One region of the Sporosarcina sp. FSL K6-1540 genome, then DNA from elsewhere that is predicted to be linked to it. Evidence: riboswitches for the same ligand, from Rfam matches in the RefSeq annotation. Region 1 holds a riboswitch; each other region holds the start of a gene.
What was found. Region 1 has a riboswitch for S-adenosylmethionine ahead of MKY15_RS08000 (5-methyltetrahydropteroyltriglutamate--homocysteine S-methyltransferase). Riboswitches for the same ligand answer to the same signal wherever they lie in the genome.
Positions count from the first base shown of each region.

Region 2: another riboswitch for S-adenosylmethionine. It lies ahead of MKY15_RS10375 (methionine biosynthesis PLP-dependent protein); the one in region 1 lies ahead of MKY15_RS08000 (5-methyltetrahydropteroyltriglutamate--homocysteine S-methyltransferase).
Region 3: another riboswitch for S-adenosylmethionine. It lies ahead of metK (methionine adenosyltransferase); the one in region 1 lies ahead of MKY15_RS08000 (5-methyltetrahydropteroyltriglutamate--homocysteine S-methyltransferase).

Region 1 covers NZ_CP152018.1:1,758,822-1,761,999, reverse strand. Annotated here, with positions in the region: gene MKY15_RS08005 (immunoglobulin-like domain-containing protein) at 1-178, shown strand, start outside; gene MKY15_RS08000 (5-methyltetrahydropteroyltriglutamate--homocysteine S-methyltransferase) at 226-1,338, opposite strand; SAM riboswitch class I at 1,450-1,563, opposite strand; gene MKY15_RS07995 (hypothetical protein) at 2,279-2,419, opposite strand.
Region 2 covers NZ_CP152018.1:2,228,679-2,231,856, forward strand. Annotated here, with positions in the region: gene metC (cystathionine beta-lyase) at 1-495, opposite strand, end outside; gene MKY15_RS10375 (methionine biosynthesis PLP-dependent protein) at 492-1,613, opposite strand; SAM riboswitch class I at 1,691-1,797, opposite strand; gene fetB (iron export ABC transporter permease subunit FetB) at 1,875-2,630, opposite strand; gene MKY15_RS10385 (phosphate ABC transporter ATP-binding protein) at 2,627-3,178, opposite strand, start outside.
Region 3 covers NZ_CP152018.1:2,725,915-2,729,092, reverse strand. Annotated here, with positions in the region: gene metK (methionine adenosyltransferase) at 251-1,447, opposite strand; SAM riboswitch class I at 1,637-1,754, opposite strand; gene pckA (phosphoenolpyruvate carboxykinase (ATP)) at 1,937-3,178, shown strand, end outside.

The sequences.
Region 1 (3,178 bases):
GTCCTTCAAAGACTATGGAAACGTGTTGTCAGCCGGCAGTGAAGCACGCCAGAATTTTTCGGTTGACGCGCTCGGCGTGACACTGATTCCAGGTGAATACCGTCTTGTGAAAACATTTATTTCAACAGGCGAGCCCATGCACGAATTATCCGTTGCTGTGCCATTTTCAGTGGAATAAGAAATAAACCGGAACAAAGCATATGAGCCTTGTTCCGGTTTATCAGTTTAACCCCAAACTTCCTTTGCCACGTCCACAATGAATTTCAACTTTTCCCATTGCTGCTCTTCTGTTAGCTTATTGCCGTGATGCGTTGAAGCGAATCCGCATTGCGGACTTAAGCATAGTTGTTCAAGTGGCACGTATTGTGCGGCTTCTTGAATACGCGCAATGACCGCATCCTTGTCTTCCACTTCTCCATTTTTCGAAGTAACAACACCAAGGACAACCTTCGCTCCGCCGTTTGGCACATGATCCAACGGTTTAAAGTCTCCTGAACGCTCGTCATCATATTCAAGGAAGAAGCCATCCACTTTTTCTTTTGCAAGAAGTGTGGGTGCAATCAGTGCGTAGCTTCCCTCAAACGCCCACGTCGATTGGTAATTTCCACGACATAGGTGTGTTGTTACGAAAAGATCTTCAGGTTTGTCTTCCAAAACGCCATTAATGACGCGTAGTGCCAAGTCGATTAGTTGTTCTCTTGAATAGGCTCCGTCGTTAAACGGGATATTCGGCGCAGAAAGCCCCGCAATATAGACATCATCCAACTGCAAGTAGCGTACACCAGCTTCGTAAAATGCTTTCAAAGCATCTTTGTATGCTTGAATAACATCGTTGGCAAATTCTTCAATGTCAGGGTAAATCGTTTCATCACGAATTCCGATATTAAAGAGCTGATTCGGACTTGGAATCGTTTGTTTCGCAACGGCACGGCCGCCTACGATTTCATTAAACTCAACAAAGTCTTGAATGAATGGATGATTAGGGTCAAACGAAATCTTGCCTGTGTTTCGAACGTTATATCGTTCTGTTTCAATACCATCAAATACGTAGCCAGTCTCTGGCACATACCCTTCAATTCCGTTCAAATGCTCCAAGAAGTCTAAATGCCACCACGTACGTCTAAATTCACCATCTGTTACAAGTTCCAAACCAACTTCGATTTGCTTATCAACCACCCGTTTAATTTCCTGTGTTTCTACTTCTCGTAATTGTTGTGCAGTAACTATGCCTTCTTTGAAGTCTTTGCGTGCTTTATGCAAATTATCTGGTCGTAGTAAACTTCCAACGTGATCCGCTCTGAATGGTGCTTTCGTTAGTGTTGTCGATTGATTTGTCATGGTATATTCCTTCTTTCTTTTTTTAGTAACTTTAGTTTCTAGAAAGTGAGAGACAAATAAAAAACCTCTTCTAAATTCCAAGAAGAGGTTTTGCGAATTCGCTATTTGCTCTTCTCATCTCCAAGCTGTAAGCATTACACTTAAGCTTCTGGAATTAGCACAGTACTTTAAAAGTCTGTTGCTGAGGTATCATCGGGCCAGTCCCTACACCTCTCTGGATAAGAAAGTTACGTATTTAGTTGTTAACTAGTACAATACAGACTTCAGAATAGAATGTCAATACAAAAAACATATATTATTTTGATTATACTATATATGTTGAATTAAAGAATCCCATTGAATCTGCTGTGGCGCTAATAATGAGAGAGTTTTAATTCGGGGTGTGGATTTTAGATCGCTTGGCTCTTTGGGGATGCCTTTCGCCGTGCCTGCGCTAAGGTGTTCATTATCGAGAGAAATATAATTTTGAGATGTATATGCCAAGATTATTATGTGATTACTAATTATATTCAAGAAAAGCGCAAGGCGCCCTTTAAGACGCGACAGAGATGAGTCGATTCAGCGACGTGGCGATCTTTGACACATAGCTGTATGGTAAATAAAAAGGAGGGAGTGAGTGTACACAAACGATTAATGAATTCTGTAGGGTATAACGATTCCTTGGTTAGACGGGGATTAATAAAAACATTTACCTATACGATACTAAACGACATAAATATCACAAAGGATAAAAATGGCGGATTATTTACAAAATATGTACTCTTCCACGGTGGTTATGAGGGCCTCGTCGCAAATATTTAAACGTTCGTTTGCGCATTTGGTTAGATGAACTGCTTGGTATTTATTTTTTGATGGTAGATATTAATTATAGAAGATTATTAAATTAAGGAACAAAAAAAGAAGAGACTATAAAGCCGCTTCTACTTTGATTTAACGTGAATTAAGCCCAACAAACAATAATTTGAGCACTTTTACTGCTACAACTTGATGCCTCCGCATTAGAGGCTGAACCGAATGTTGCCCCAACTAGTCCAAAAGTTATAACTGATGCAAATATTACTTTTTTAATTTTAATTTTCATTTTATTGAATTAACCTCCTTAAATAGAATTTTTATACAACTAGTATATTACTAGGTTATTTTTTAATTGTCAATCTATTGGCTCAAATGTGATTATTCGTATTTTATTCTAGGTTGATAAAATCTGTAACGAAAAAACTTAAAGATCTCCTATTGAATATCTTTTTATCACGCGTGTTGATTAACCAAGTTATTCCAATAATATATATACAAAAAGAGAGTGCCTCTTGTAAAATGTAAGTTACCACACCAACATTTACGAAAAGAGGCTTCTCTCATGAATAAGAATATCACTCTTCAAACATTAATTTAAAACTTTCTTTCAGAAGATGAACTACAAGCGATTTTAAAAGAATTTGATTACGTGGAAACAGCCCGTAAATGCACGGTTTCCGTGCTCATCTCCTATCTCGTCACTACGGCAGCAAAAGAGTGGAAAAGCTTAAGGTACTCGGCGGATTTGGGTGCCAGTGTCGGCCTAGTGTCCGTCGATCATTCGTCTCTTTCAAAGCATTTGAAGAAGCTTGATTAGCAATCATTAAGCGTGTCTTCGAAGTCATCGTGGGTAAGTTGAACCGCGCTGCGCGTCGTAAGCTAAAGATGTCAAAAACGCTTCTATCCATTGACTCAACGACAGTTACTGTAGGGAAAACATGCTTACCCTGGGCGGTTTTTCACGGTGAACGTGCAGGAATTAAACTACACGTGGGCTTTACGAATGAAACCGTGATGCCTCTTAAAGTCGTTGAAACGATAGGCT
Region 2 (3,178 bases), 470 kb from region 1:
TTCAACAATCGCTTCAATATCTGTAATGCCCAAACGCGGGTTGGATGGTGTTTCAATATAGATTACTTTTGTATTTGGACGGATTGCACGTGCGGTTTCATCTACATTCACTAGATCTACAAATGTATGGTCGATACCGAATTTCGGTAATACCTCGGTTACGAATCGGTATGTGCCGCCGTAGACATCTTCGGTAACCACGATATGGTCACCCGAAGAAAGGAGCATAAATGTAGCTGAGATGGCAGCCATTCCGGAAGCGAAGGCCAATCCGCGCGAACCGCCTTCTAGTGAGGCAATCGTTTTTTCCAACGCATCCCTCGTTGGATTGCCCGAACGGCTATAATCATACGGCCCGAATGCATCGAAGCTTTCCTGATGGAACGTTGAAGATAAGTAGATAGGAACGTTGACAGCACCTGTTTTTTGTTCGTAATCTCCGCGGGTCGAAGCATGGATAATAGTCGTTTCCAACCGTTCTTTATTCAAACTCATCGTTGTAGCACCCCGCTATTCAAAGTTGCAAACACTTGCTTCAAATCTGCGATCAAATCGTCAGCCTCTTCGACTCCGACAGAGAAACGTAAAAGTCGGTCGCAGACGCCACGTCGTATTCGTTCTTCACGAGGAATATCGGCATGTGTTTGCGTTGCAGGGTAAGTGATGAAACTTTCCACTCCACCAAGACTTTCCGCAAATGTAATGAGCTGCAGATTTTCAAGGAATGGCCCGACCGATTCACTATCGTTCAGCCGAAATGATAGCATTCCACCTTTTCCTGGATAGAGAACGTCCGTAACAAGTGGTTCATCTTTCAAATAATTGACGATTATTTTCGCGTTTTCATCATGCTGTTTCATTCTTAAATGCAGTGTTTTCAGCCCTCTGATGATTAGCCAAGAATCGGAAGGGGAGAGGACTGCGCCGATAGCATTATGGTTGGCGGCAAGTTGTTCGCAAAGTTTTTCACCTTTTGCAACGACAAGTCCCGCGAGGACATCGTTATGTCCACCGATATATTTCGTTGCGCTGTGCATGACAATGTCAGCCCCGAATTCAATCGGTCTCTGGAAATAAGGCGTTAAAAATGTATTGTCGACAATCAACAGTAAATCATGCTTTTGAGCCAGTTCTGCATACTGCCGAATATCAAATTCTTGCATGAGTGGATTGGTCGGTGTTTCTATGAAGAGCGCTTTTGTCTTCGAAGTGATCAACTTTTCGGTCTCGTTCACATCGGCGAAACTCGTATACGTTGTACCGATTGAATAAACGTCGGAATACTGTTCGAGCAAGCGATATGTGCCACCGTAAATATCTTCTGGGACAATCAATTCATCTCCAGGACGGAACAGCGTTAAGATAAGCTGAATCGCCGCCATACCAGAACTGCATGCATACCCTGCATCACCGCTCTCTAAGTTTGCAATTCCATCTTCCAATATGGAGCGGGTTGGATTTTTTGTCCGTGTGTAGTCGTAGCCAGTCGATTGACCGAGCCCCTTATGTTTGTACGCAGTTGATAAATAAATCGGAGGGTTGACAGCGCCCGTCTTCGGATCACTGTTGTTGCCTAATTGGACTAGGATTGTATTCAAACTTTGTTTTGTCATTGTAGTCACCCTTTTCTTTTAGATTACAAAAGGGGACCCTCTATAAGAAGAGGGTCCCCGAAATATCGTAGACTATCTTCTTATCTTCTAGGGAAATGAACACCTAAAGGAATTAGCACCGTACCTGAACAGGCTGGTTGCTGAGACGTCATAGGGCCAATCCCTCGGTCTCTCTTGATAAGAATCAAATTATGGAATTATGTGAAAAGAACAATTTCAATAACTTTATCATGACATGGAAAATAAAACAAGAGCGAATTATTAAAATCTGTCTTTCAGCAGCTGCATCCGTTGATTGAATAGACTTGGATATGATAAAAAGCCAAGCAATACACTTGTCACTGCAGCGGTCGTCAATAATAGGAATATGATGAGCAATTGGAACTGAACCGCTTGGATGGGGTCCGCACCTGCGATGATTTGACCACTCATCATACCTGGAAGTTGAACCAAGCCCATTGTCTTCTGACTTTCGATTGTCGGGATCATGCTTGCCTTGATTGCGTTGATGAGTTGTCTATGAATGGCCTGTTTTGGCGTTCCACCGAGAGAAAGGATGAGTTCGGTTTCATCACGATGCGTTTCAATCTCAGCTGTGAACCGGTTAAGGAATAGGATTGATAGCACCATTGAGTTGCCAATCACCATGCCGCTAATTGAAATGATGTATTGTGCGGTTGGCGGTACGATTTGAAAGCCTAGTAGAATACTCTGGGTTAGTACTTCTACAAAAAGTAATGTGACCGCGATTTTCCAAGTGATTCCCTTGATTGCTTTTCCTTTCTTACGGGTGTTTTGTGTTGCCGCTGCAATCATTAATGTAACCATTAACAAAATGTACAATATGTTTTCAGAATCGAAGACAAATTTAAGAATATAGCCGACCATAAGCAATTGGATAATGGACCGAATTGTCGCAATGATTGTGTCTTTTTCCAAATCTAAACGTAGAGTCTTTGATAGTAGTAAAGGTATGATTACAAATATAAGTGTAATGGATAACGTAAGATAGCTCATTCTACGCCTCCTTGCACAAACTGCTTCACAAATTCATTTGTTGGTGATTTCAATAAGTCACTTTCGCCAGTTTCAATGACTTGACCATTCATTAGAACCCAAGTGTAATCTCCAATTGATAAGGCTTGTTCTAAATTATGTGTTATCCAGATGATGGTTGTGCCATACACCCGGTTAATCTTGACGATTAATTCTTCGATTTCATGTAAAGATGTTCGGTCCAAGGCGGATGTGATTTCATCCAGTAATAGGATTTCAGAGCGGTTGATTAGTGTGCGAGCAATGGATACTTTTTGACGCTGACCACCGGATAATTCATTGGTTTTACGATGTAAAAATTGCACATCTAATCCGACGTCTTTTAGAATTTTAATGGCATCCTGTTCAGGCAATTTTTTACCTTGAAGTTCCATAGGGAGAGCTAAGTTATGATAGACGGTGCCTTTAATCATTGGTGCGCTTTGAAGTGCGATTCCGACATGGCGGCGTAGTTCAACGGGTTCATATGTGGAAATGAGTTTATCGTGAATGAAAATATCTCCTGAAGT
Region 3 (3,178 bases), 970 kb from region 1:
ACTAAACCAATTAACACAAATAACGCAACAACCCCAACCAGTAGTAACAAACCTATTAAACTCATAGCCCGACGCTCTCTCCTCTCCGATCAGGTTTCACTTTATAACAATTGTATCATTTGTTTATAGCTCCTGTGATGAGAGTGTACGACAGATTCGCTACACTCTATGACGCCCGCTAAATCAAACATCCTAAACAGAAAAAACACCAAAAAACAGGGAGATCCTGCCTTTCAGTGTTTACACTACATTATTTCCCTGCTAACTCTTTCAATGCATCAGCTTTATCCGTTTGTTCCCACGGTAGATCAATGTCTGTACGGCCGAAGTGACCGTATGCAGCTGTTTGTTTATAAATTGGGCGGCGCAGATCAAGCATTTTGATGATGCCTGCTGGACGAAGGTCAAACAGTCCACGCGTAAGCTCAACAAGTTTACTTTCCTCGACTGTGCCTGTTCCAAATGTATCGATAGAAATCGATACAGGTTGTGCAACACCGATTGCATAAGCAAGTTGCACTTCACATCGATCTGCAAGTCCTGCAGCGACAATGTTCTTCGCAACATAACGTGCCGCATATGAAGCCGAGCGGTCCACTTTCGTCGCATCTTTCCCAGAAAACGCACCGCCGCCATGACGCGCATAACCACCGTACGTGTCAACGATGATTTTACGGCCAGTAAGACCTGCATCTCCTTGAGGTCCCCCTATTACGAAGCGGCCAGTTGGGTTGATGAAGTACTTCGTGTCTTCATCGATTAAATCAGTTGGTACAACCGGGTTTATGACGAATTCTTTAATATCACGCTGAATTTGCTCAAGTGTTATTTCAGGGTGATGTTGCGCTGAAATAACAATTGTATCGATGCGTACTGGTTTATTGTTTTCATCATATTCAACAGTCACTTGTGTTTTTCCATCTGGACGCAGATACGTAAGGGTTTCATCTTTGCGTACTTGTGCAAGTCGGAATGATAATTTATGAGCTAGGCTAATTGGTAACGGCATCAGTTCCGGTGTTTCATTACAAGCGTAACCGAACATCAAACCTTGGTCACCAGCTCCAATTGCTTCAAGTTCATCATCTGTCATCGAACCTTCACGCGCTTCAAGTGCCTGGTCAACGCCTGCAGCGATGTCGGCTGATTGTTCATCGATCGCAGTCAAAACTGCAGATGTTTCCCAATCAAATCCGTATTTCGCGCGTACATAACCAATTTCTTTAACAGTTTCACGCACAACTTTCGGGATATCGACATATGTTGTCGTCGTAATTTCTCCTGCAACGAGGACAAGTCCTGTTGTAATTGTCGTTTCACATGCAACACGTGCATTTGGATCTTCTGCCAATATAGCATCTAGAATAGCATCCGAAATTTGGTCACACATTTTGTCCGGGTGTCCTTCAGTTACCGATTCTGAAGTAAATAGTCGGCGATTTGTCATGTTATTTCCTCCTTATATCCTACGAGATTGATACGGTACTCATATGTCCCATGTAGAGTCTTTTCTAAATGAAAAGACTACAAGCCATTGCGAGCTCTATACACGAGGATTAAGGGCGATATCATATAAAAAGCCCTTCGCTCACGTAATAATACATGAGGAAAGGCATGATTTCATAAGCACCTTTCACTCTTATCATACAAGGACTGTGCCTTGCTACAGGTTTGGCACCTTCGCGCAGACAAAACGTCTGTGCAGGTTGCCGGGTTTCATAGGGCCTGACCCCTCCACCAGCTCGGGATAAGAGTATCCGTTCAACTATATATGCTACGAAAAATCTTGTTGCATGTCAAATCTTTTTACCCATTTTGCGTATAAATCCTTGAGGTTTGAATTAGTATAGATTATTATTCTTAATGTGTTATACTAATTCAATAATGTGATGACACCCAATTGATTGGGACTATATGCAAAGGACGGTACATACTTATGATATCTGCGAAAATTAGTGATGACCTCAACAAACTTCTTTCTGGGAAAAATGTAAAAGTTCAACTTTCAGTTCCACAACTTGTTGAAAAAGCGATTTCACGTGGTGAAGCTCAATTGACATCAGACGGAGCGGTTACAGCTCAGACAGGCAAATATACAGGTCGTTCACCTAAGGACAAATACATTGTTGAGGAAGCGTCCTCCAAAGACAAAATCGATTGGGGCAACGTCAATCGTCCAATCTCTTCTGAAATTTTCGATTCATTATATAATAAAGTAATTACTCATTTGAGAACAAAAGACGAACTGTTCGTCTTCAAAGGTTTTGCAGGCGCAGATCCAGCTTCACGACTATCCATTCAAGTTGTGAATGAATTTGCATGGCATAACCTGTTTGTTCACAACTTGTTCATCCGCCCAACTGAAGAAGAACTAGTACAACATGAATCACAATTTACAATCGTTTCGGCTCCTTCATTTAAAGCTGATCCTGTGGTCGATGGTACGAATTCAGAGACATTCATTATCGTATCAATGGAAAAACGTATTGTTCTTATCGGTGGAACTGAATACGCTGGCGAAATGAAAAAATCAATCTTCTCAATCATGAACTACTTACTACCAGAAAATGGAATTATGCCGATGCACTGTTCGGCAAACGTTGGTGAAGACGGTGATGTTGCCCTATTCTTCGGTCTTTCTGGAACAGGTAAAACAACACTTTCGGCAGATGCAAACCGTAAATTAATCGGCGATGACGAGCATGGCTGGTCTGACACTGGTGTCTTCAATATCGAAGGCGGTTGCTATGCAAAATGTATTAATTTATCACAAGAAAAAGAACCTGAAATTTTTGGTGCAATTCGTTTTGGTTCCGTACTAGAAAACGTTGTCGTCGATCCGGAAACACGCATTCCTGACTACGATGATGGTTCATTAACTGAAAACACGCGTGCAGCTTATCCTATCCAAGCAATTGATAACATCGTTGACCCTTCTGTTGCTGGTCATCCGAAAACGATTGTATTCTTAACGGCAGATGCGTTTGGCGTGCTACCTCCAATCTCGAAGTTAACAAAAGAACAAGCAATGTATCACTTCCTAAGCGGGTTCACTTCGAAGCTTGCCGGAACTGAGCGTGGTATCACATCACCTGAAGCAACGTTCTCAACGTGCTTCGGTTCACCTTTCCTTCCACTTCCAGCGACAGTATACGCTGAAATGCTTGGGAAGAAAATT